DNA from 4 places in the Streptomyces sp. NPDC087845 genome. Region 3 is predicted to be linked to each of the others. Evidence: riboswitches for the same ligand, from Rfam matches in the RefSeq annotation. Region 3 holds a riboswitch; each other region holds the start of a gene.
The links. A riboswitch is a leader RNA that binds a small molecule or an ion and turns the genes downstream of it on or off. The one in region 3 is predicted to bind cobalamin.

Region 1 (5,568 bases), on a different contig from region 3:
TGCGCTTCACGCCACCCTCCTCAGGGATGCTGCAACCCCTCCCCCGCGAAGACCGTCGACGAGTACTGCTGGGGCTGGGACCTGGTCTTTAATGGTTTAGACCAGTACCGGGAGCTTGGCCTAGACCTTTTGGGGTGTCAAGGGTGTATAAGAAGTGCACTCGCGTCCGTTATAGGACCGACACCTGAGGGAGGGCGACGAGCCGTGACCGGACCGTGCCACCATGTGAGCCGCGACAGACGGAGGAGCCGGTGACGGCAGCAACGCAGCAGTCGGGAAGGCGGGCCATGGGTGCCGACGGGGGCAGTACGGAGAACGAGACGGGCGCGGCCACACGGACGGCGCGCGTCCCCAAGTACTACCGGCTGAAGCGACATCTCCTCGACATGACGGACACCATGCCGCCGGGCACACCCGTGCCGCCGGAGCGGACCCTGGCCGCCGAGTTCGACACCTCGCGCACGACCGTGCGCCAGGCGCTCCAGGAGCTGGTCGTCGAGGGCCGGTTGGAGCGCATCCAGGGCAAGGGCACCTTCGTCGCCAAACCGAAGGTCTCCCAGGCCCTGCAACTCACCTCGTACACCGAGGACATGCGCGCCCAGGGGCTCGAACCGACGTCCCAGTTGCTGGACATCGGCTATGTCACGGCCGACGACACACTCGCCGGACTGCTCGACATCACGGCCGGCGGCCGCGTGCTGCGGATCGAGCGGCTGCGGCTCGCCAGCGGGGAGCCGATGGCGATCGAGACCACGCACCTTTCGGCCAAACGCTTTCCCGCGCTGCGCCGTTCACTGGTGAAGTACACCTCCCTCTACACCGCACTGGCGGAGGTGTACGACGTACGGCTGGCCGAGGCCGAGGAGACCATCGAGACCTCGCTGGCCACCCCGCGCGAGGCCGGACTGCTCGGCACCGACGTGGGCCTGCCGATGCTGATGCTGTCCCGGCACTCGCTCGACGGCCGGGGCGAGCCGGTGGAGTGGGTGCGCTCGGTCTACCGCGGTGACCGGTACAAGTTCGTGGCGCGCCTGAAGCGGCCGACGGACTGATCCCCGGCGCGGCGACCAACCGTTTCCGGCCACCGCCCTCTCCGTACAACCGCCTCGGCCCTCGTGGGATCCAGCACTCCACGGGGGCCGTTCGCGTGCCCCGGTCCGGACCAAGTTCCGTACACTTGAAACCATTTCGAACATTCACGCCCATTCGCGGGACCGTTTCCGGACCGCAATGCGGACGGGGGGTGACGGTGACCGGATTCCTCCCCTAGATTTCCTGCGCATTACACCAGGTGATCAGCGAGGGGACGGAGTCGCCACATGCCAGCAGACCCAGCAGACCCAGCAGACCCAGCAGAGAATCCACCCACCGTCACACCTGTACGGGTGGTCATCGCCCTCTGTCTCATTGCGCCGTTCGTGGCGATGCTCTGGGTGAGTTCGTACGCGAAGGTGGACCCCTCCTTCATCGGTATTCCGTTCTTCTACTGGTACCAGATGCTCTGGGTGCTGATCTCCACCGCGCTCACGATGCTCGCGTACAAGCTGTGGCAGCGTGACCAGCGCGCCCGCAAGGGGGGTGCGTCGGCATGAAGGACGGCGTGAACGGCGTCGCGCTCGGCGTCTTCATCTTCTTCTTCCTGGCCGTCACGGTCATGGGCTTCCTGGCGGCACGCTGGCGGAAGGCCGAGAACGACGCGAGTCTCGACGAATGGGGCCTGGGCGGACGGTCGTTCGGGACCTGGGTCACCTGGTTCCTGCTCGGCGGCGACCTGTACACCGCGTACACCTTCGTCGCCGTTCCCGCGGCGATCTACGCGGCGGGCGCGGCCGGCTTCTTCGCCGTGCCGTACACGATCCTCGTGTACCCGCTGATCTTCACCTTCCTGCCGCGGCTCTGGTCGGTCTCGCACAAGCACGGGTACGTGACCACCTCGGACTTCGTCCGCGGGCGCTTCGGCTCGAAGGGGCTGTCGCTGGCGGTCGCCGTCACGGGCATCCTCGCCACGATGCCGTACATCGCACTCCAACTCGTCGGCATCCAGGCGGTGCTGGACGTGATGGGAGTCGGCGGCGGCGAGAACACCCACTGGTTCGTCAAGGACCTGCCGCTGCTGATCGCGTTCGCGGTGCTCGCCGCGTACACCTACTCGTCCGGCCTGCGGGCGCCCGCGCTGATCGCGTTCGTCAAGGACGGGCTGATCTATCTGGTCATCGCGGTGGCGATCATCTACATCCCGATCAAACTCGGGGGCTTCGACGACATCTTCGCCAAGGCGGGCGAGGCGTTCTCGCAGAAGAACGCGGCGGCCGGCAAACCGGTGGCCGGACTCGCGCCCGGCGAGGCGGGCCAGTGGGGCTACGCGACCCTGGCGCTGGGCTCGGCGCTGGCGCTCTTCATGTATCCGCACTCGATCACGGCGACGCTCTCCAGCCGCAGCCGCAACGTGATCCGGCGCAACACCACGATCCTGCCGCTGTACTCGCTGATGCTGGGTCTGCTGGCGCTGCTCGGCTTCATGGCGATCGCCGCCGGGATCAAGGTGGACAACGGGCAGTTGGCCATCCCGCAACTGTTCGAGGACATGTTCCCGGACTGGTTCGCGGGCGTCGCGTTCGCCGCCATCGGCATCGGCGCGCTGGTGCCCGCCGCGATCATGTCGATCGCCGCGGCGAACCTCTTCACCCGCAACATCTACAAGGACTTCCTGAAACCGGACGCGACCCCCGAGCAGGAGACCAAGGTCTCCAAGCTGGTGTCGCTGCTGGTGAAGGTCGGCGCGCTCGCCTTCGTCCTCACCATGGACAAGACGGTCGCGATCAACTTCCAGCTGCTCGGTGGGATCTGGATCCTCCAGACGATGCCGGCCCTGGTCGGCGGCCTGTTCACCTGCTGGTTCCACCGCTGGGCGCTGCTCGCGGGCTGGGCGGTCGGCATGGTGTACGGGACGGTGGCCGCGTACGGCGTCGCGAGCCCGACCCAGGCGCACTTCGGCGGGTCGTCCAAGGAGATCCCGGGGATCGGTGAGATCGGGTACATCGGTCTGACGGCATTCGTGCTGAACGTGGTGGTGACGGTGGTGCTCACCTTCGTCCTGAACGCCGTGAAGGCGCCCGCCGGGGTCGACGAGACCTCTCCGGCCGACTACACGGCCGACGCCGGCGACCTGGGCGTCCAGGTGGAGCTCCCGCCGGCCACGGCCGGGGCTCCCGGCGGCCACTGACGGCCGCGCCGATACCGTGCGGACGGCCCGTCGAGCCCCTCCAGCGGGGCGCGGCGGGCCGTCCGCACGGTCGGGGTCCCGCGGCCCGCAAGAGGGCCGCAGAGCCCGTTCTCCGGGTCCGAGTTCTGTTGCGCGACACAACATGTGGGGGCTGCCTCATCGGGCGGCCCCCACATGTATGCTCATCCTCGCTGTCGCCGCAGGGGAATCCGGTGCGAATCCGGAACTGTCCCGCAACGGTGTGTTCGGTGTGCTTTTGCGCACCCCCGAGTGAGTCCGAGGACCTGCCGGCAGCGCATCCGGCTCGACCGAACCGGATGCCAGACGTCCGGGCCTCGCGGATGGGCCGGTGGACGCCGAGTGGAGTACTGCCCTGCCCCGGGCCCGCCTCTGCCCGGCTGCCCCGTTCCCCGCCGGCCCCGAGCCGAGCGAGGGAGAGCACCACGTGACCATCGCGCCAGCCGATCCGGCTTCAGTCGCCCTGTCCGAAGCAGTCGAGTCCGAGGCGACCGCATCCGACGGACCGGGGACCGCGCTGCTGCGGACCCTGACCGACCTCACCGCCGATCTGCCCGACACCGACCCCGGTCGCGTCGCCGCCGCCGCGCTGCGCGGCCGCAGCGCCCGGGCGGACGAGGCCGAGCTGCGGTCGCTGGCCACCGAAGCCGCCGCGGGGCTGATCTCCGAGGACCCCGCCTACTCCCGGCTCGCCGCCCGGCTCCTGACCCGCACCGTCGCGGACGAGGCGGCCGGACAGGGCGCGGTCTCCTTCTCCGCCTCGGTCGCCGTCGGGCATCGCGAGGGACTGATCGCGGACCGTACGGCCGCGTTCGTCGCGCTGCACGCGGCGGCCCTCGACGCGCTGGTGGAGCGTTCGCTCGCCGACGGCGCCGACGACCGCTTCGGCTACTTCGGGCTGCGGACCCTGCACAGCCGCTACCTGCTGCGCCACCCGCACACCCGCCAGGTCATCGAGACGCCCCAGCACTTCATGCTGCGCGTGGCGGCCGGGCTCGCCGAGGACGACTCGCAGCGCGCCCTGGACGAAGTCGCGGCGCTGTACGGGCTGATGAGCCGGCTCGACTACCTGCCGTCCTCGCCGACCCTGTTCAACTCCGGCACCCGCCACCCGCAGATGTCCTCCTGCTATCTGCTGGACTCCCCGCTCGACGAGCTCGACTCGATCTACGACCGCTACCACCAGGTGGCGCGGCTCTCCAAGCACGCGGGCGGCATCGGTCTCTCGTACTCCCGCATCCGCGCCCGCGGTTCGCTGATCCGCGGCACCAACGGGCACTCCAACGGCATCGTGCCGTTCCTGAAGACGCTCGACGCCTCCGTCGCCGCGGTCAACCAGGGTGGCCGCCGCAAGGGCGCTGCCGCCGTCTACCTGGAGACCTGGCACGCGGACGTCGAGGAGTTCCTGGAGCTGCGCGACAACACGGGCGAGGACCAGCGGCGTACGCACAACCTCAACCTGGCGCACTGGATCCCGGACGAGTTCATGCGCCGGGTCGACGCGGACGGCGACTGGTCGCTGTTCTCGCCCGCCGACGTGCCCGAGCTGGTCGACCTGTGGGGCGACGAGTTCGACGCCGCGTACCGGGCCGCCGAGGCCAAGGGGCTGGCCCGCAAGTCGATGCCGGCCCGTGAGCTGTACGGCCGGATGATGCGCACCCTCGCGCAGACCGGCCAGGGCTGGATGACGTTCAAGGACGCCTCCAACCGGACCGCGAACCAGACCGCCGAGCCGGGCCGCGTCGTCCACTCGTCGAACCTGTGCACCGAGATCCTCGAAGTCACCGACGACGGCGAGACGGCCGTCTGCAACCTGGGTTCGGTCAACCTGGGCGCGTTCGTCGCCGACGGCTCCATCGACTGGGAGCGGCTGGACGCCACCGTCCGTACCGCCGTGACCTTCCTCGACCGGGTCGTCGACATCAACTTCTACCCGACCGAGCAGGCCGGCCGTTCCAACGCGAAGTGGCGCCCGGTCGGCCTCGGGGCCATGGGCCTGCAGGACGTCTTCTTCCAGCTGAGGCTGCCGTTCGACTCCCCCGAGGCCCGCGCGCTCTCCACGAAGATCTCCGAGCGGATCATGCTCGCGGCGTACGAGGCGTCCTGCGAGCTCGCCGAGCGGTCGGGCCCGCTGCCGGCCTGGTCCGAGACGCGTGCCGCGCGCGGTGTGCTGCACCCCGACCACTACGACACCGAGCTGAACTGGCCGGAGCGCTGGGACGCGCTGCGTGCCCGGATCGCACGGACCGGGATGCGCAACTCGCTGCTGCTCGCCATCGCGCCGACGGCGACGATCGCCTCGATCGCGGGGGTGTACGAGTGCATCG
Region 2 (5,568 bases), on a different contig from region 3:
GAGCGCCGCTGGGAAGTGGAGGGGGACCGATTAACCCTGTTCCCCCCGAACGAGGGGATCGGCGAGGACGCCCGCGCCCCGCGGCTCGTGTGGCACCGGCCGGCCGCGGAGGCCGCGTGAGCGACGGCTGATCCGGGTTCACCGGCCTTCCGGCCGGCCGCATCCACTGCCCGGCGCGGGGTGCGGACCGTGAGGACCGCCCCCCACCGTTCGCGCTGACGCGGGAACCGTGGTCCGCGTGACGCGCGGCGCACGCGGACCACGGACGGAAGAGATGGTCGACCGGGGCTACTACTGAAACAAGTTCTCGTTACAGTGGGCGCGGTGCACCGCACACCCGTACGTCCGGTACACCGGCCATGCCTCGGAGAGAGAGGGCGAGCCCATGACGCAGGTGACCGACCACGGCGGGGGCGTGCACAGCATCAAGGTCCCCATCCCGGACAATCCGCTCGGCCACACCCTGGTGCACGTCCTCGACACCGATCGCGGGCCGGTCCTGATCGACACGGGCTGGGACGACCCGGAGGCGTGGGACACGCTCACCGCCGGGCTCGCCGCCGTCGGCGCGGATGCCGGTGACGTCCACGGCGTGGTCGTCACCCACCACCATCCCGACCACCACGGCCTCTCCGGGCAGGTGCGCGAGGCGTCCGGGGCCTGGATCGCCATGCATGCGGCGGACGCCGCGATCGTGCGCCGGACCCGCGAGTCCCGGCCGGGCACCTGGCTGTCGTATCTCGTGGCGAAGCTCACCGCGGTCGGTGCGCCCGAGGAGCATCTCGCGCCGTTGCGGGCCGCCGCGGCCGAGCGGGGCCGGGCACACACCCTGCCCGGTCAGCGGGCCGCGCTCCCGGACCGGGAGATCGTTCCCGGGGAGCTCCTCGACCTGGCGGGGCGCACGCTGCGGGCCATCTGGACGCCGGGGCACACACCCGGCCATGTCTGCCTGCATCTGGAGGAGCGGCATCCGGGGAATCTGCCCGGCCGGGGCCGGCTCTTCTCCGGGGATCATCTGCTGCCCGGGATCAGCCCGCACATCGGGCTGTACGAGGACCCGGACGACGCCGCGGTCACCGATCCCCTCGGCGACTACCTCGACTCGCTGGAGCGCATCGGCAGGCTCGGGGCGGCGGAGGTGCTGCCCGCCCATCAGTACGCGTTCGCGGACGCCGCGGGGCGCGTACAGGAACTCCTGGCTCATCACGAGGAGCGGCTGACCGGGCTGCTCGGGCTGCTGGCCACCGCCCTGACGCCGTGGGAACTGGCCGAGCGGATGGAGTGGAACCGGCCGTGGGACCGGATCCCGCGCGGCTCGCGGAACATCGCCGTCTCGGAGGCCGAGGCGCATCTGCGGCGGCTGGTGAAGCTGGGGCGCGCGGAGGCCGTGGCGGGGAGCGACCCTGTGACGTACATCGCGGTGTGACCACTCCGCGAAGGGCTCTGCCGCGGCCACCGGCCCGGAACCCGCCCTTCCCCGCCCGGTACAGTGTGCGAGTCGTCATCATGCCCGTTCAGGGGGAAGCCGGTGCAAATCCGGCACTGACCACGCAGCCGTGAACCGTCGTTCCAGGCGGTGAGCCGGAATGCCCTGTCCGCGGTCGTGACCGGCTCCCGCCACCGGAACCCCGGTGGTCGGCACCGTCGAGGAATACGGGGCCGGAGCCTGGTGCCTGAGCGTGCCTGTGCCCGGATCCCCCCACAGGAGAGGCCCCGCCCGCCATGACCGTACGCCGCAGAGCAGCAACGCTCGCCGCCACCGCCACCGTGCTCTGTGCGGCCGCTGCCCCGGTCGCGGTCGCAGCGCCGTCCCCGTCGCCCTCGCCGTCCGCGGCGCTGCCGTCCGGGCTGTACGGCACGAAGGACCCCACCTACGACGGCGTCTGGCGGCAGTCGCTCGCCTTCCTCGCGCAGCGGGTCGAGGGCGTCACGCCCGCCGCGAAGTCGGTGGACTGGCTGATCTCCCAGCAGTGCTCCAACGGCGCCTACGCCGCGTACCGGCCCGACGTCTCCCAGCCGTGCACCGGGAAGACCGTGCTGGACACCAACGCCACCGCGGCCGCCGTCCAGGCGCTCGTCGAGGTGGGCGGGCACCGGGACACCGTGAACGACTCGGTCCGCTGGCTGAAGTCCGTACAGAACGAGGACGGCGGCTGGGGCTACTCCCCGGGCGCGGCCAGTGACGCCAACTCCACCTCGCTGGTGATCGGCGCCCTCGCCCGGCAGGGCCAGCGGCTAGGCGACATCACGACCCACGGCGGCAAGACCCCCTACGCCCCGCTGCTGGGGCTCGCGATCCCGTGCGGCGGCAAGGACGGGGGTGCCTTCGCCTACCAGCCCGACAAGGCCGGGAAGCTCGCCGCCAACGCGGACGCCACCGCGGCCGCGGTGCTCGGCACGATGGGCAAGGCCATGGCCGTCGGGAACAACGCCTCGGCCAAGGCGCCCACCTGCCACCCGGGGCCGGGGCCGGGGCTCACGCCCGAGCAGGCCGCCCAGAACGGCGCCCACTACCTCGCGGACGCACTCGCCACCAGCGGCCATCTCGACCTGGCGCCGATGCCCGGAGCCGCCGACTCCACCCCGCAGCCCGACTTCGGCAACACCGCGGACGCGGTCGTCGCGCTGTCCGCCGCGGGCCACCAGGACAAGGCCGCCAAGGCCGTGGCCTGGCTGAAGAAGAACTCCGGGGCGTGGGCCGAGCAGAACGGTCCCGCCGCCTACGCGCAGCTGATCCTGGCCGCCCACGCCACCGGCTCCGACGCCCGCGACTTCGGCGGCGTCGACCTGGTCGACCGGCTGAACGCGGCCGGTCCCGTTCCGGCGGCCGTCACGACGCCCGACCCGTCCGCCGAGACCGGGTACGTGGCCACGGAGAAGGACGAGGTCCACAGCGGCGACGACGTGATCGGCGGCGTGTGGTGGTACGTCGGCATCGGTCTCGTCGTCGGTGCGGGCGCCGGCTTCCTGATCAGCGGGCGCCGGAAGAACCAGCAGCTGTGAGGCGGGCGGGAAGGGCAGCCGCCCTCCTGGTGGTCCTGGGTGCCGTCCTGGCCGTGCTCGGCGCGGGGACGGCGTGGGCGGACGGGTACCGGTACTGGTCGTTCTGGGAGGGCTCCGGCACCGGCTGGACGTACGCCACCCAGGGCCCGTCCCTGGTCCGGCCGGACGACGGCGCGGTGCAGGGCTTCCGGTTCGCGGTGAGCGAGGACTCGCAGGACTCGGCGCAGCCGCGCCGCTCCCCCGGGTTCTCGGAGATCTGCGCGGACACCCCGGCCAAGGACGGCAGCAAGCGGGTCGCGCTGGTCATCGACCCGGGCACCGCGGCGGACGCCCCGGCCGGGGAGACTCCTCCCGCGCCGCGTACCGCGTGCGCGCGGGTCGCCCCGGACGCGAGCACCGCGGAGGCGCTCGCCTCGGTGGCCAAGCCGTTGCGCTACAACAGCGGGGCGCTGCTCTGCGCCATATCCGGCTATCCGGGCTCGGGCTGCGGCGAACAGGTCTCGGGCACCGGGCACGGGACGCCGGCCGCCCCCGCGTCCGGGGCCCCGGACGCATCCGCCGCCGACGCCGCGGACAGCGCGGACGGCTCGGGTGGTGGTCCCTCCGCCGGGGTGCTCGTCGGGGTCGGCGCCGTTCTCCTCCTCGGCATCGCCGCAGTCGTGCAGGCCCGCCGCCGCCGCGGATGACGGCCTCGACCACCCGCCCGGTGCGGCCGCGGCGCCCGCTGCGCGCCCCCGGGGCGACCCGCAGCAACGCCCTGCCCGCCGGGGCCTGGTGGCTGTGGGCGCTCGGTCTCGCCACCGCCGCGTCCCGGACCACCAATCCCCTGCTGCTCGGGCTGCTGGTGGGGGTGGCGGGCTACGTGGTCGCTGCGCGCCGTACGGACGCGCCGTGGGCCCGTTCGTACGGGGCGTTCATCAAGATCGGGCTGTTCGTCGTCGGCGTGCGGCTGGTCTTCTCCGTCTTCCTCGGTTCGCCGGTCCCCGGTACGCATCCGTTGTTCACGCTCCCCGAGGTGCCGCTGCCCGACTGGGCGAAGGGGGTCCGGATCGGTGGCCGGGTCACCGCCGAGCAGTTGCTCTTCGCGCTGTACGACGGGGCGAAACTGGCCACCCTGCTGATCTGCGTCGGTGCGGCGAACTCGCTCGCCAACCCGGCCCGGCTGCTGAAGTCGCTGCCCGGGGCCCTGTACGAGGCGGGGGTCGCCGTCGTCGTCGCGATGACGTTCGCGCCGAACATGGTCGCCGATGTGGTGCGGCTGCGCACCGCCCGGCGGCTGCGGGGCCGCCCGACCGGCGGCGTCAAGGCGGTCCTCCAGATCGGACTGCCGGTCCTGGAAGGCGCGTTGGAGCGGTCGGTCGCGGTGGCGGCCTCGATGGACGCGCGCGGATACGGGCGCAGCGCACAGGTCCCGTCCGCCGTCCGGCACACCACGAACGTCCTCACGCTCGGCGGGCTGCTCGGGGTGTGCGCGGGGACGTACGGGCTGCTGGCCGCGCAGGGTGCGGTGTACGGCCTGCCGCTGCTGATCGCGGGACTCGTCGCCGCGATGGCCGGGCTCCGGCTCGGCGGGGCCCGCTCGGTCCGTACCCGCTACCGGCCCGACCGGTGGGGTGCGCGGGCCTGGCTGGTCGCGGGTTCGGGTGCCGCTGTGGCCGTGGCGATGATCTGGGCGGGCGGTGTCGACGCGGAGGCGCTGCACCCCGGAGTCGTACCGCTGACCGCGCCGGTGCTTCCGCTGTGGCCCGCGGCGGCGGTGCTGATCGGGCTGCTGCCCGCGGTGGTGGCGCCGGTGCCGCCCCCGGTGGGCGCCCCGCATTCCAAGGAGAGCCAGTGATCCGGTTCGAGCATGTCTCGGTGCAGTACGAGGGGACGGAGCGCCCCACCCTCTCCGGGGTCGATCTGACCGTTCCCGAGGGCGAGTTGGTGCTGCTCGTCGGCCCGTCGGGGGTCGGCAAGTCGACGCTGCTGGGCGCCGTCTCCGGTCTCGTGCCGCACTTCACCGGCGGCACGCTGCGCGGCCGCGTCACGGTCGACGGGCGCGACACCCGTACCCACAAGCCACGCGAACTCGCCGACCTGGTCGGCACGGTGGGCCAGGACCCGCTGTCCCACTTCGTCACCGACACGGTCGAGGACGAGCTGGCGTACGGGATGGAGTCGCTGGGACTCGCTCCCGACGTGATGCGGCGGCGGGTCGAGGAGACCCTCGACCTGCTGGGCCTGGCCGGGCTGCGCGACCGGCCGATCGCCACGCTCTCCGGCGGTCAGCAGCAGCGGGTCGCGATCGGCTCGGTCCTCACCCCGCACCCGAAGGTCCTGGTCCTCGACGAGCCGACGTCCGCGCTGGACCCGGCGGCGGCCGAGGAGGTCCTCGCCGTGCTGCAGCGGCTGGTGCACGACCTGGGCACGACGGTCCTGATGGCGGAGCACCGGCTGGAGCGGGTGGTGCAGTACGCGGACCAGGTCGTCCTGCTGCCGTCACCGGGCGCCGCACCGGTCATGGGCGCGCCCGCGGACGTCATGGCCGTCTCCCCGGTCCACCCGCCGGTCGTGGCGCTGGGC
Region 3 (5,568 bases):
CCGGCGGGCCCCCTCTCCGTCTCCGCTGCGGCGCACTGCTCGCGGCGCCGGCGCCGGGGCCGGGGCACTGGTGGGTGCCCCGGCCCTTGGGGCGCCTACGGGTCAGGACGCGGGCAGCTCGCTGCGGACCGTGCGGGCGGCGGTGACCAGGTTCTCCAGGGATGCCTTGGTCTCGGGCCAGCCGCGGGTCTTGAGGCCGCAGTCGGGGTTGACCCACAGGCGTTCGGCGGGGATGGCCTTCAGTCCCTTGCGGAGGAGGCTGGCGGCCTCGTCCGTGTCGGGTACGCGGGGGGAGTGGATGTCGTACACGCCGGGGCCTGCTTCGCGCGGGTAGCCGTGTGTGGCGAGTTCGCGGGCGACTTGCATGTGGGAGCGGGCGGCCTCCAGGCTGATGACGTCGGCGTCGAGGTCGTCGATGGCCTGGACGATGTCGCCGAATTCGGCGTAGCACATGTGGGTGTGGATCTGGGTGTCCGGTCGTACGCCGCTGGTGGTGAGGCGGAAGGACTCGGTGGCCCAGTCCAGGTACGTGGCGTGGTCCGCCGTGCGCAGTGGCAGGGTTTCGCGCAGGGCGGGTTCGTCGACCTGGATGACCGATGTGCCGCCGGTTTCGAGGTCGTCGACCTCGTCGCGCAGGGCGAGGGCGACTTGCCGGGCGGTGTCGCCGAGTGGTTGGTCGTCGCGGACGAAGGACCAGGCCAGCATGGTGACGGGCCCGGTCAGCATGCCCTTGACGGGGCGTTCGGTGAGCGACTGGGCGTATGAGGTCCACCGCACTGTCATCGGTTCGGGGCGGGAGATGTCGCCGGCGAGGACCGGTGGGCGGACGTAGCGGGTGCCGTAGGACTGGACCCAGCCGTGCTGGGTGGCGAGGTAGCCGGTGAGCTGTTCGGCGAAGTACTGCACCATGTCGTTGCGTTCGGGCTCGCCGTGGACCAGGACGTCGATGCCGGTCTTTTCCTGGAAGGTGATGACCTCGGCGATTTCGGCCTTGATCCGCTCCTCGTAACCGGCCGTGTCGATCCGTCCTGCGCGCAGGTCGGCGCGGGCCGCGCGCAGCTCATTTGTCTGCGGGAACGAGCCGATGGTGGTTGTCGGCAGCAGTGGCAGTTTGAGGTGGGCTCGCTGGGCGGTGGTGCGCTCGGTGTACGGCTGGGAGCGGCGGCCGTCGGCGTCGGTGATGGCTGCGGTCCTGGCCCGTACGGCGGGGTCGTGGGTGATCGGGGAGTTGGTACGGGAGGCGAGGTCGGCGCGGTTGGCGGCGATCTCGGCGGTGATCGCGCCGGTGCCCTGGGTCAGTCCCTTTGCGAGGGTGACGATCTCGGCGGTCTTCTGCGTGGCGAAGGCGAGCCAGCGAAGGATCTGAGGGTCGATGTCCCGTTCGGGCGCCGTGTCGAGGGGGACGTGCAGCAGGGAGCAGGAGGCGGCCACGTCGACCCGGTCGGCGAGGCCGAGGAGGGTGGCGAGGGTGGACAGGGACTTCTCGTAGTTGTTGATCCAGATGTTGCGGCCGTTGACGATGCCCGCGACGAGTCGTTTGCCGGGCAGTCCGCCGGCGGCGGCGAGGTCGTGGAGGTTGGCGGCGGCGGCGTCGGTGAAGTCCAGCGCGAGGCCCTCGACCGGGGCTTTCGCCAGTACGGGGAGGGCTGCGCCGAGCCGGTCGAAGTAGGAGGCGACGAGCAGCTTGGGCCGGTCGGTCGGGTCGCCGAGTTCACGGTAGGTGCGGGCGGCGGCGTTCAGTTCGGCCGGGGAGCGGTCCTGGACCAGGGCGGGCTCATCCAGCTGGACCCACTCCGCGCCGGCGGCACGCAGATCGGCGAGTACCTCTGTGTAGACCGGCAGCAGCCGGTCCAGCAGGGTGAGCGGTTCGAAGTCGGCCGCCACCCCTGGGGCGGGCTTGGCCAGTAGAAGGTAGGTGACCGGGCCGACGAGTACGGGCCGGGCGGTGTGTCCGAGCGCGATGGCCTCTTTGAGCTCGGTGACCTGCTTGGTGGAGTCTGCGGTGAAGACGGTGTCCGGGCCGAGTTCGGGGACGAGGTAGTGGTAGTTGGTGTCGAACCACTTGGTCATCTCCAGCGGCGCCACGTCCTGGGTGCCGCGGGCCATTGCGAAGTAGCCGTCGAGTGTGTCGGCGGTGACGGCCTCGCGGTGCCGCTGCGGGACGGCGCCGACCATGACGCTGGTGTCCAGGACGTGGTCGTAGTAGGAGAAGTCGCCGGTGGGCACCTCGTGGACGCCGGCATCCGCCAGTTGCTTCCAGTTGGACCGGCGCAGGCCGGCTGCCGTTTCGCGGAGGGCGTCGGCGGTGACGCGGCCCTTCCAGTAACCCTCGATGGCCTTCTTCAGTTCCCGGTTCGGGCCCTGGCGGGGGTAGCCGTACACGGTGGCTTGTGCTGCCGCGGCTGCGGACTTCGGTGTCACGGAAATCTCCTTCGCGAGATGACTCCTTGAGATCCCGGAGACGGGACACGGACGCGAAGGGATGACGGACCGGACGGATCGATTGCGCCCCCGGGGCGCTCGTCCGTCTGGTATCTACGCCGACCCGCCCACGAGGTCACCGGGATATCCGCACACGAGGGTTCGGGTGCGGGCAACGGGCAGGTCTTCGGACTCGCGGGCACGTCCGCCGAGGCGGACACCTACTGGCCGTCGCTTCCCAGATCCGACCGGATCCAGTGCGTATGACGGCGGTTGTTCCCACTCACCGCTGCGGGGCAGTCCCGGATTCCCACCGGGTTCCCTCTTGCGACGCGCCTGTCTGGCGGACAGGGCGAACCAGCTGCACCGGCCAGACTAGAGGGTGGGCTGCCCCTGGGGCGCCGCTGTTCACATCCCGGAACGTGACATGTGACACGGAATCTGCCCGGGGAGCCGTGTGTGAAGGGGCGTTGACGACGAACGCTGCCCGGTCCTGGGAGCGGACGACCGTCTTGGCCAGGGTGTGTACAGCGAGGTCGCGTACGGCTGAGACCGTCTGCGCGATGTCACCTCGAAGCGTGGTCGGTGGCACTGCTGCGGTCCGGGACGTCGGCGAACTCGGCCGTGATGGTCAGGCCGCCGCCGGGACCGGGCGCTGCTGAGATGTTCGCGCCCTGCGCATGGGCGATGGAGCGGACGATGGAAAGGCTCAGCCCCTGGCCGGAGGTGCTGGTGCGGTCGGCGCGCAGTCGACGGAACGGCTCGAAGAGAGCGGGCATCCGGTCGGGAGCGATGTGCTTCCCGGAGTTGGTGACAGCGAGCCGGTTGCCCTGAACCGTGACCTGGACCTGGCCGCCGGGGTGGTTGTACTGGATGGCGTTGCGCACCAGGTTGGTGACGAGGTGGCGCAGCAGGACGGGGTCCCCGGTGACTTCCACGGGCCCGGTTTCCAGGCGGATGGTGACGTCATGTGCGGCGGTGAGCGGCCCGAGCTGAGCGATGGCCTGCCGCACCGGGTCTCTGGGGTCGAGGGCGTGTCTCTCGGCCAGGCCGCGGTCGATGCCGGCCAGCAGGAACAGGGCCTCGATGAGCCGCCCATCCCCTCTGGATCGGATAGAGGGGGCGGGCGGCTCTTTGATGCTCAGCGAGCGCCTCTGTGGGGTCCGGGGCCCCGGTCGTGATGTCCGCCGAGGCGAATCGCTGAGGGCTGTCCCGTAGTCCCTGGTGGATCGGCGTGCGGCGTCGGATGCGGTGCACCGCAAGGCGGAGGGACGCCCGGATACTGGATGTATTCGGGCGTTCCGACAACGCGGCGAGGCGCCGTAGCCGACGTCGCACGCCCGCCAGGGATTACGGGACAGCCCTTAGGTTCGCCCCGGCGATGTGAGATTTCGTGATACGTGAGAGGGTCAGACGGGTGAGCGAGACACCACCGAACACCCTGCAATACCGCTTTGACGGGCCGGAAGACGCACCGATCCTGATCCTGGGGCCCTCCCTCGGTACTTCATGGCACATGTGGGACCGGCAGATACCGGAGCTCATCCAGCACTGGCGGGTCTTCCGCTTCGACCTTCCCGGCCACGGCGGCGCCCCCGCCCACCCGGCCTCCGCCGTCACCGAACTCGCCGACCGGCTGCTGGCCACCCTCGAAGGGCTCGGCGTCCAGCGCTTCGGGTACGCGGGCTGCTCCCTCGGCGGCGCGATCGGCGCCGACCTCGCGCTGCGCCACCCGCACCGGGTCGCCTCGCTCGCCCTGGTCGCTGCCTCGCCCCGGTTCGGCAGCGCCGACGAGTTCCGCCAGCGCGGTGTGGTCGTCCGCACCAACGGCCTGGAGCCGATGGCCCGCACCGCGCCGGAGCGCTGGTTCACCCCCGGTTTCGCCGCCGCCCAGCCGGCCATCGTCGAGTGGGCCGTCCAGATGGTCCGCACCACCGACCCCGGCTGCTACATCGCCGCCTGCGAAGCCCTCGCCGCCTTCGACATCCGCAGCGAACTCGGCCGCATCACCGTCCCGACGCTCGTCCTGGTCGGCGCCGAGGACCGGGTCACCGGGCCCGGCGACGCCCGCACCCTGGTCGCGGGCATACCCGACGCCCGGCTCGCCCTCGTCCCCGGCGCCTCCCACCTCGCCCCGGTCGAGCAGCCCGGAGCCGTCACCGACCTGCTGCTCACCCACTTCTCCGCGGCCTGGCAGGACACCCTCGCGGCCATCCCCGTCCCGCCCTCCACTCCGCAGCTCTCCACCCCCGTGCTGCCCGTCGCGGAGATCACCGCCGCCGCACCGCCGGAGGCCGCCACCACCGGACGCGCCGACCCGTACGAGCCCGGCATGAAGGTGCGCCGCGAGGTGCTGGGCGACGCCCACGTGGACGGGGCCCTGGCCGCCTCCGACGACTTCACCGGTGACTTCCAGGAACTCGTCACGCGTTACGCCTGGGGCGAGGTGTGGACCCGGGAGGGCCTGGACCGCCGTACCCGCAACTGTGTCACGCTCACCGCGCTGGTCGCCTCCGGCCGCCTGGAGAGCCTGGCCGCGCACGTCACGGCCGCGCTGCGCAACGGCCTCACCCCGGCCGAGATCAAAGAGGTGCTGATGCAGACAGCCGTGTACTGCGGCGTGCCGGCCGCGAGTGCCGCGTTCTCGATCGCCCAGACCGTGATTCAGGAAGAAACAACGCCCCGCCCGTAGCAGGATGGGACCCATGAACGCCGCGAACCCCGTGCACCTGACACTGACCAAGAAGACGCACTCCTGCATCCGTCTGGAGAAGGACGGGCGGACGCTCGTCATCGACCCGGGCGGTTTCTCGGAGCAGGACGCCACCGTCGGCGCCGAAGCGCTGCTGGTGACGCACGAGCACCCCGACCACTTCGACGAGGGGCGGCTGCGCGCCGGGATGGAAGCCAACCCGGCCGCCGAGATCTGGACCCTGCGCAGCGTCGCCGACCGGCTGTCCGCGGCTTTCCCCGGCCGCGTCCACACCGTCGGCCACGGCGACACCTTCTCCGCCGCGGGCTTCGACGTAACGGTCCACGGCGAGCTGCACGCGGTGATCCACCCGGACATTCCCCGGATCACCAACATCGGCTTCCTGGTGGACGGTTCGGTCTTCCATCCGGGCGACGCGCTCACCGTCCCCGAGC
Region 4 (5,568 bases), on a different contig from region 3:
AGAGCAGCAGCAGGTCTGCGGGCTCCAGGGCGAAGGTGTCCACCTGGTACTGGGGTGTGGTCAGCTCGCCCAGGCCCAGTGGCGGCGCGGGGCGGGTGGCGTTGAGTGCGGTGACCTGTCCGTCGCGTAGTAGCAAGGGGGGCGGGTGACCGCAGCTGATCATCTCCACCTTCTCGCCTGCGTCGGGGATGTCGATGATTGCGGCGGTGATGAAGCACTCCCCTTCCTGCTCCGACTCGGTGGGTTCGACCATGCTCCAGCACACGCTGTTCTCCAGGTAGGCCATGAGGTCGGGCAGGGAGGATTGCCGGTGTGCGGCCGCCCGGAATGCGCCCAGCAGCAGCGCGGCGTCTCCGATCGCGGTCAGGCCCTTGCCCCTCGCATCCCCGATGATCAGCCTGGTACCGGCCGAGGTGCGAGTGGCCGCATACAGGTCGCCGCCGATCTGCGCCTGCTCCTCTGCCGCGAGGTACACCGAGGCCACCCGCAGTGGCCCGATCCGCCGCGGCAGCGGTCTGAGCACCGCTCGCTGCGTGGCCTCCGACACCGTCCGTACCTGCGCCAGCTCACGGCCGTACCGATCCCGCAGCAACCGGAACACCGTCACAATCGCCGAGACCACCACCACGGCGATGATCTGCGCACCGATGCTCTCCGTGGTCAGGATGCGGAGCCCTACGCCGACGCCGAACAGGGCCCCCACAGCGATGACTCCGACCACGGCGGTCAGGAGGGGGCCGGCGAAAGAGGCGGTGAGCGCGGGTGCCACGATCAGCAGGGGGCCCAGCGGCACGTCGGGCCCGGTCGTTGCATCGGCCAGCACGATGGCTGTGATCAGAGCGAGCGGGATCGCCAGCAGGGCGTCTCTGGCCTGCCAGGAATGTTGGCGGAACGAGAGCCGCCGCCATATACCCATACGCCTGAATTTTACCTTACAAGGGCGACCACAACGGCGCGGCAAGGCGCCAATGAGCGGCACACACACCGTGCTCCACGACCTTCACGGCCTGATCGAAGCCGAACTTCCCCTGAACCGCGCTCCTACGAAGCGCTCGTCACCGCCGTGCTCGCGTGGGAGAACCCGCACCTCGAACCCCGCGACTACGAACAGATCGCCCTCCAGCCGACCGGTCACGCCCGCGCGATCGCCGCCGACGGGCAGCGCCACGCCACTGCCCTGCCGAAGAACGGCCGCGGCGCCCATGCCGAAATCGTCCTCCGCGAAGCCGCCGGACGCCTGTCCGCACCGCTGGATCCGCCCGGTGTACGAACCGCGTAGACCGGCGCGAACGCGGAGGTGTCGGCCACAGCGCTGTCGGCGCGGCGGGGGAGGGGAGGGCGGACGAGGGCATCGCCGGGGATGCAGACCACGGCGCGGCCATCAGGGATACGCCGGGGATACGGCCCGACGAGCTCACGGGGGTACGGCCCGACGAGATACGGCAGGGGATTCCGTTACCCGGGAAACGGCGGCCATTCGTGTGACAGACCGGTATTTGTGTGACCACGCCGTTTGGCACGGGAAAGCATGGCTACCGGACACCAACACGCGTGCCCGTTCAGCGACCGGTCTGATGCCGCCCCTTGCGCACCTCGGACCGGGCGAAGGGAGCAACGCAGATGATTGCTGTGCGACGCGTGGCCGCTGCCACGATGCTGGCAGCGCTGGCCGGCATATCCGCGCCTTCCGCGTTCGCGGCGGCCGCGGCCACCGATGACGCGCCTTTCCTGAAGGCGATCCATCAGGGAAACCTCGCCGAGATCGCAGCCGGACAGGACACGGGCAAGAACGCCACAACGGCGTGTGTGAAGACGGTCGGCGCCACACTGGTGCGCGACCACAGGAGGCTGGACGCCGACGTCAAGGCGCTGGCGGGCAAACTGCACGTTACTCTGCCGGCCGGGCCCTCCCCGGCGCAGGAGCAGGCATTGGCCGCCGTGCGGGCCAAGGCGGGTACGAGCACGTACGACGTCGCGTGGCTGAACACCGAGGCCACCGGGCACGTGGAAGCGCTGGCCCTGATCGACCAGGAAATGGGAACGGGGAGCAACGCCGAGGTCAAGGCGGCCGCCCGGGCGGCCCGCCCCGTGGTGGCGAGACACCTGGAACTGCTCCGGGACTGCAAGGCGGAGATCGACAGGTCGTGATCCCCACGGGCACCGGCGGCGGCCTCGGCGGCGATGACCACCGCACCAGCCGGACCCGCGCACCGGCGTTGGGCGCCGGAGAAGCCGCGGCCCCCGGTGGCGGTCGCAGTGGAGACACCCCCGAGCGCCGCTGACGGATCGCCAGGACAGGCCCCTGGTTTCGCGGGGTCTTCACCAGGGATGCGGGACGTGCGCGTCGGCCGTGGGCCGGATGGCGGTCACAGGCCGGCGCGCATCGGGGTCCCATCTGTACCGCCCACTCCAGCCCAAGGCCGGCCAACTGTTGTGTCCAGGAACGGCTTTTCTGGTCAATGGGGGGTCTGTCAAACGAACGGCCCTGTCTCACATTCGGTGGTGACGGAGGGTGTCGGTTTGCCGTTGACGTGATGTGCGTGATGTCAACGAGCTTGTAGATGTGGTGTTTTCGGGGCTGTCGCCGCTGGTCATCGAGGCCGTTTCCGACGAAGGCGAGGGGATTGTGGTGCGGGCTCGGACGCCGGAGGACCCGGTGCCGTGTCCGGGTTGCGGAGCGCCGTCCGGGCGGGTGCATGGCTCTCACCTGCGGACGGTGGCCGATGTGTCGGTGGACGGGCGGCGGGTGATGGCCCGAGTGCGGGTGCGGCGCCTGGTGTGTCCCACGCACGGCTGCCGCCACACCTTCCGCGAACAGGTGCCCGGGGCGCTGGAGTGGTACAGCGCCGCACTACCCGTCCGACCAGGCAAGTCAAGGCCGTGGTCGAGGAGTTAGCGGGCCGGGCGGGTGCACGCTTGCCGGCGATACCCGCGATGGGCGTCTCTCGTCACACTGCCCTGCGCGCCCTGATGCGCATCCCGTTGCCCACCGGGCGGGTGCCCCCGCGTGATCGGCGTCGACGACTTCGCGCTGCGTCGGCGGCATCGCTATGCCGCCGTCGTGATCGACGCCGAGACCCATGAGCGGATCGACGTGCTGCCCGACCGCACGGCCGACACCCTGGAGGCACGGCTGCGCGCCCATCCGGGCGTCGAGGTCGTGTGCCGCGACGGCTCGGCCACCTACGCCCAGGCCATCCGCCGTGCCCTGACCGACGCGGTGCAGGTTGGTGATCGCTGGCATCGGTGGCACAACCTGTGCGAGGCCGACCTGAGCGAGGTGAAGGCGCACAGTAGCTGCTGGGCCACCGTGCTGGACGCGCCCCTGGATGACGGGCCCCGCGCCCAGACCACCCTGGAGCGCTGGCACCAGGTCCACGACCTGCTCGACCAGGGCGCGGGCCTGCGGAGATCCGAGGGTGGTCGGGCGCTGTCGATCGGCGGAAGTGTCACGGTGACCCAGTCCGCGTCGGTACTTACAGCCGTTTCTGGCGGCTGCGAATGTGCGTCGGTCGGGCATCGGCGGACGCGGGGGTCTCGATGCCGCTGTCGGTCTCTCGCGTGTGGTGCAGGTGGGTGCGAGTCATCGCACGGAGGCCGTGTGCCGAGTTGGGGAAGCCTTGCCCTCCGTGCTCGTGCGGCGCCGCTTCGCGGCCCGCGGCAGTCACATGAGTGAACCTGCGGATATGTGAGCACCGGGCACGACAATGTGGCGCGCATGACCTGTCTCCGGTCCCCGTAAGTGCGGTGTCCCGGTTGGGAGGCCGGGCTGTCTTGGCCGGCATAGGCAGGCACGTCACGTTGGCCTCTGGTGACATTCCGTCGATCGGCAATAGCATGCGAGTGCTTCGGCGTTCTCGGAGCGACAACTCAATGCGTGCGCGCTCAGGGGGAAGCCGGTGGGAATCCGGCGCTGACCTGCAACCGTGTGTGGCCCGTCCGGGCCGCGAGTCGGAGAACCCGGTGCGTGACGTGCACCGCTTCCCACTGTCATGGTCTGCAGCGTGAAGCCCGCAGCACCGCTCTCGTGCGTCTCACCGTCCGTTCAGCGGACGGCTGCGCCAGGCAGCGGTCTGTCGGCCGGGGCGGCAGACGACCCATACCAGGAAGGCACTTCCGTGCACCTGATATCCGCCCGCCGTACCCTTGTTGCCTCGGCCGCCCTCGGCCTGGCTCTCACCTCCGCTCCCGGTGTCGCTCACGCGCAGGGCACGGCCTCGACGAACGCCGCCGTCAAGGTGACTGTGACCGTGAAGGGGCCGGACGGGCGTCTCTTCAACGGAAAGATCAAGACCAAGGGACACGACGTGACCACCGCCACCGGTGGTACGCACAGATGCGACGGCACCAACGGGGGAGCTCAGCCGAGCGCCGTCCCCACACCGACCGCGGCCCTCGACGACGCTGCCCGCAAGAGACACTTCACCTGGGACGGTGCCTGGTATGCCTCGTTCGACGACTTCTCGGTCGACACCATCAAGAACGTCAGTGGTGGAGGTGTTGCCTACTGGAACATCTCCGTCAACGGCACGCCGACCCCTGTCGGCGGATGCCAGTTCAAGCTGAATGCCGGGGACAAGGTCACCTTCACCTGGACCACCTTCTAGAACGGTCTCGCCTCGTCCGCTGTGACCGCCGCCCCGGCCCGCACGCCGTGCAGCACATGTGCCAGTATCTCGGCTCCGCGCACGACCCGCGGGCCGGGGCGGTTGAAGTAGGCGGGGCCGTCCAAGACCCAGACGCTGCCCGCCTGAACGGCGGGCAGGTCGTCCCAGCCGGGGAGTGAAGTGAGCGCATCCCTTTCTCTCAGGGTGCGTTCCGGCGGGAAGCCGCACGGCATCACGAGGAGCACGTCCGGACGCGCAGCGCGTACCTGATCCCACGTCATGGGCTCGGTGTGCTCGCCCGGCTCCGCCAGCAGCGCCTCGCCCCCGGCACAAGTGATCTGCTCGGGCACCCAGTGACCCGCAGGCCACAGTGGATCGAGCCATTCGACGGCCACAACCCGAGGCCGGGGGCGGCCCGCGACCAGCCCGGACACCTCGTACAGGCGACGGCGCAAGGCGGCCTGGCTCTGCTCGGCCCGGTCACGGACCCCGAGCAGCTCACCAACCGTCACCAGGCAGTCCAGTACGTCCGAGAGTGTCCGGGGCTCCAGGCTGAGCACCCGGGTCTCGGTGTCCATGACCCGGACCGCCTGGCTGACGCGCTCGTAGGAGACGGCGCACACGTCACACAGGTCCTGGGTCAGCACCACGTCCGGTGCCAGAGCGGCCAACGCCTCGGTGTCCAGCGTGTAGAGGGACGAGCCCGAGTGCGCCGAGCCGCCGACCGCGTCCGAGATCTCCCTGCTGCTCATCTCGTCCTGCGCGAGGTCCGCGCCGGTGACCACCGGAACGGACCGCACGTCCTGGGGCGGCCAGTCGCACTCGTGCGTCCGGCCGACCAGCTGTCCGGCCAGTCCGAGCTCGGCCACGATGTCGGTCGCGGCCGGGAGGAGGGAAACGATGCGCATGTCCGTGACTGTAGACCGCTCTGCGGCGACCGGGCTGCTGTGTGGCCCGGTCG

Region 1: linked by a shared signal. The riboswitch ahead of ACIOMQ_RS35805 (ribonucleoside-diphosphate reductase subunit alpha) and the one ahead of metE (5-methyltetrahydropteroyltriglutamate--homocysteine S-methyltransferase) in region 3 are both predicted to bind cobalamin.
Region 2: linked by a shared signal. The riboswitch ahead of ACIOMQ_RS12470 (prenyltransferase/squalene oxidase repeat-containing protein) and the one ahead of metE (5-methyltetrahydropteroyltriglutamate--homocysteine S-methyltransferase) in region 3 are both predicted to bind cobalamin.
Region 4: linked by a shared signal. The riboswitch ahead of ACIOMQ_RS24090 (DUF4430 domain-containing protein) and the one ahead of metE (5-methyltetrahydropteroyltriglutamate--homocysteine S-methyltransferase) in region 3 are both predicted to bind cobalamin.

The regions. Positions count from the first base shown of each region.
Region 1 is NZ_JBIUVC010000021.1:104,110-109,677, forward strand. It holds gene ACIOMQ_RS35785 (sugar ABC transporter substrate-binding protein) at 1-10, opposite strand, end outside; gene ACIOMQ_RS35790 (GntR family transcriptional regulator) at 288-1,052, shown strand; gene ACIOMQ_RS35795 (DUF3311 domain-containing protein) at 1,386-1,592, shown strand; gene mctP (monocarboxylate uptake permease MctP) at 1,589-3,223, shown strand; cobalamin riboswitch at 3,399-3,530, shown strand; gene ACIOMQ_RS35805 (ribonucleoside-diphosphate reductase subunit alpha) at 3,669-5,568, shown strand, end outside.
Region 2 is NZ_JBIUVC010000004.1:103,212-108,779, forward strand. It holds gene ACIOMQ_RS12460 (lipocalin-like domain-containing protein) at 1-120, shown strand, start outside; gene ACIOMQ_RS12465 (MBL fold metallo-hydrolase) at 386-1,426, shown strand; cobalamin riboswitch at 1,479-1,614, shown strand; gene ACIOMQ_RS12470 (prenyltransferase/squalene oxidase repeat-containing protein) at 1,723-3,003, shown strand; gene ACIOMQ_RS12475 (SCO2322 family protein) at 3,000-3,689, shown strand; gene ACIOMQ_RS12480 (energy-coupling factor transporter transmembrane protein EcfT) at 3,686-4,840, shown strand; gene ACIOMQ_RS12485 (ABC transporter ATP-binding protein) at 4,837-5,568, shown strand, end outside.
Region 3 is NZ_JBIUVC010000003.1:70,903-76,470, reverse strand. It holds gene metE (5-methyltetrahydropteroyltriglutamate--homocysteine S-methyltransferase) at 103-2,421, opposite strand; cobalamin riboswitch at 2,582-2,798, opposite strand; gene ACIOMQ_RS09560 (sensor histidine kinase) at 2,988-3,434, opposite strand; gene pcaC (4-carboxymuconolactone decarboxylase) at 3,839-5,113, shown strand; gene ACIOMQ_RS09550 (MBL fold metallo-hydrolase) at 5,127-5,568, shown strand, end outside.
Region 4 is NZ_JBIUVC010000009.1:285,704-291,271, reverse strand. It holds gene ACIOMQ_RS24110 (SpoIIE family protein phosphatase) at 1-916, opposite strand, end outside; gene ACIOMQ_RS24105 (hypothetical protein) at 1,064-1,279, shown strand; gene ACIOMQ_RS24100 (DUF4142 domain-containing protein) at 1,621-2,148, shown strand; partial or broken gene ACIOMQ_RS24095 (ISL3 family transposase) at 2,567-3,406, shown strand; cobalamin riboswitch at 3,855-3,983, shown strand; gene ACIOMQ_RS24090 (DUF4430 domain-containing protein) at 4,119-4,607, shown strand; gene ACIOMQ_RS24085 (cobalamin-binding protein) at 4,604-5,515, opposite strand.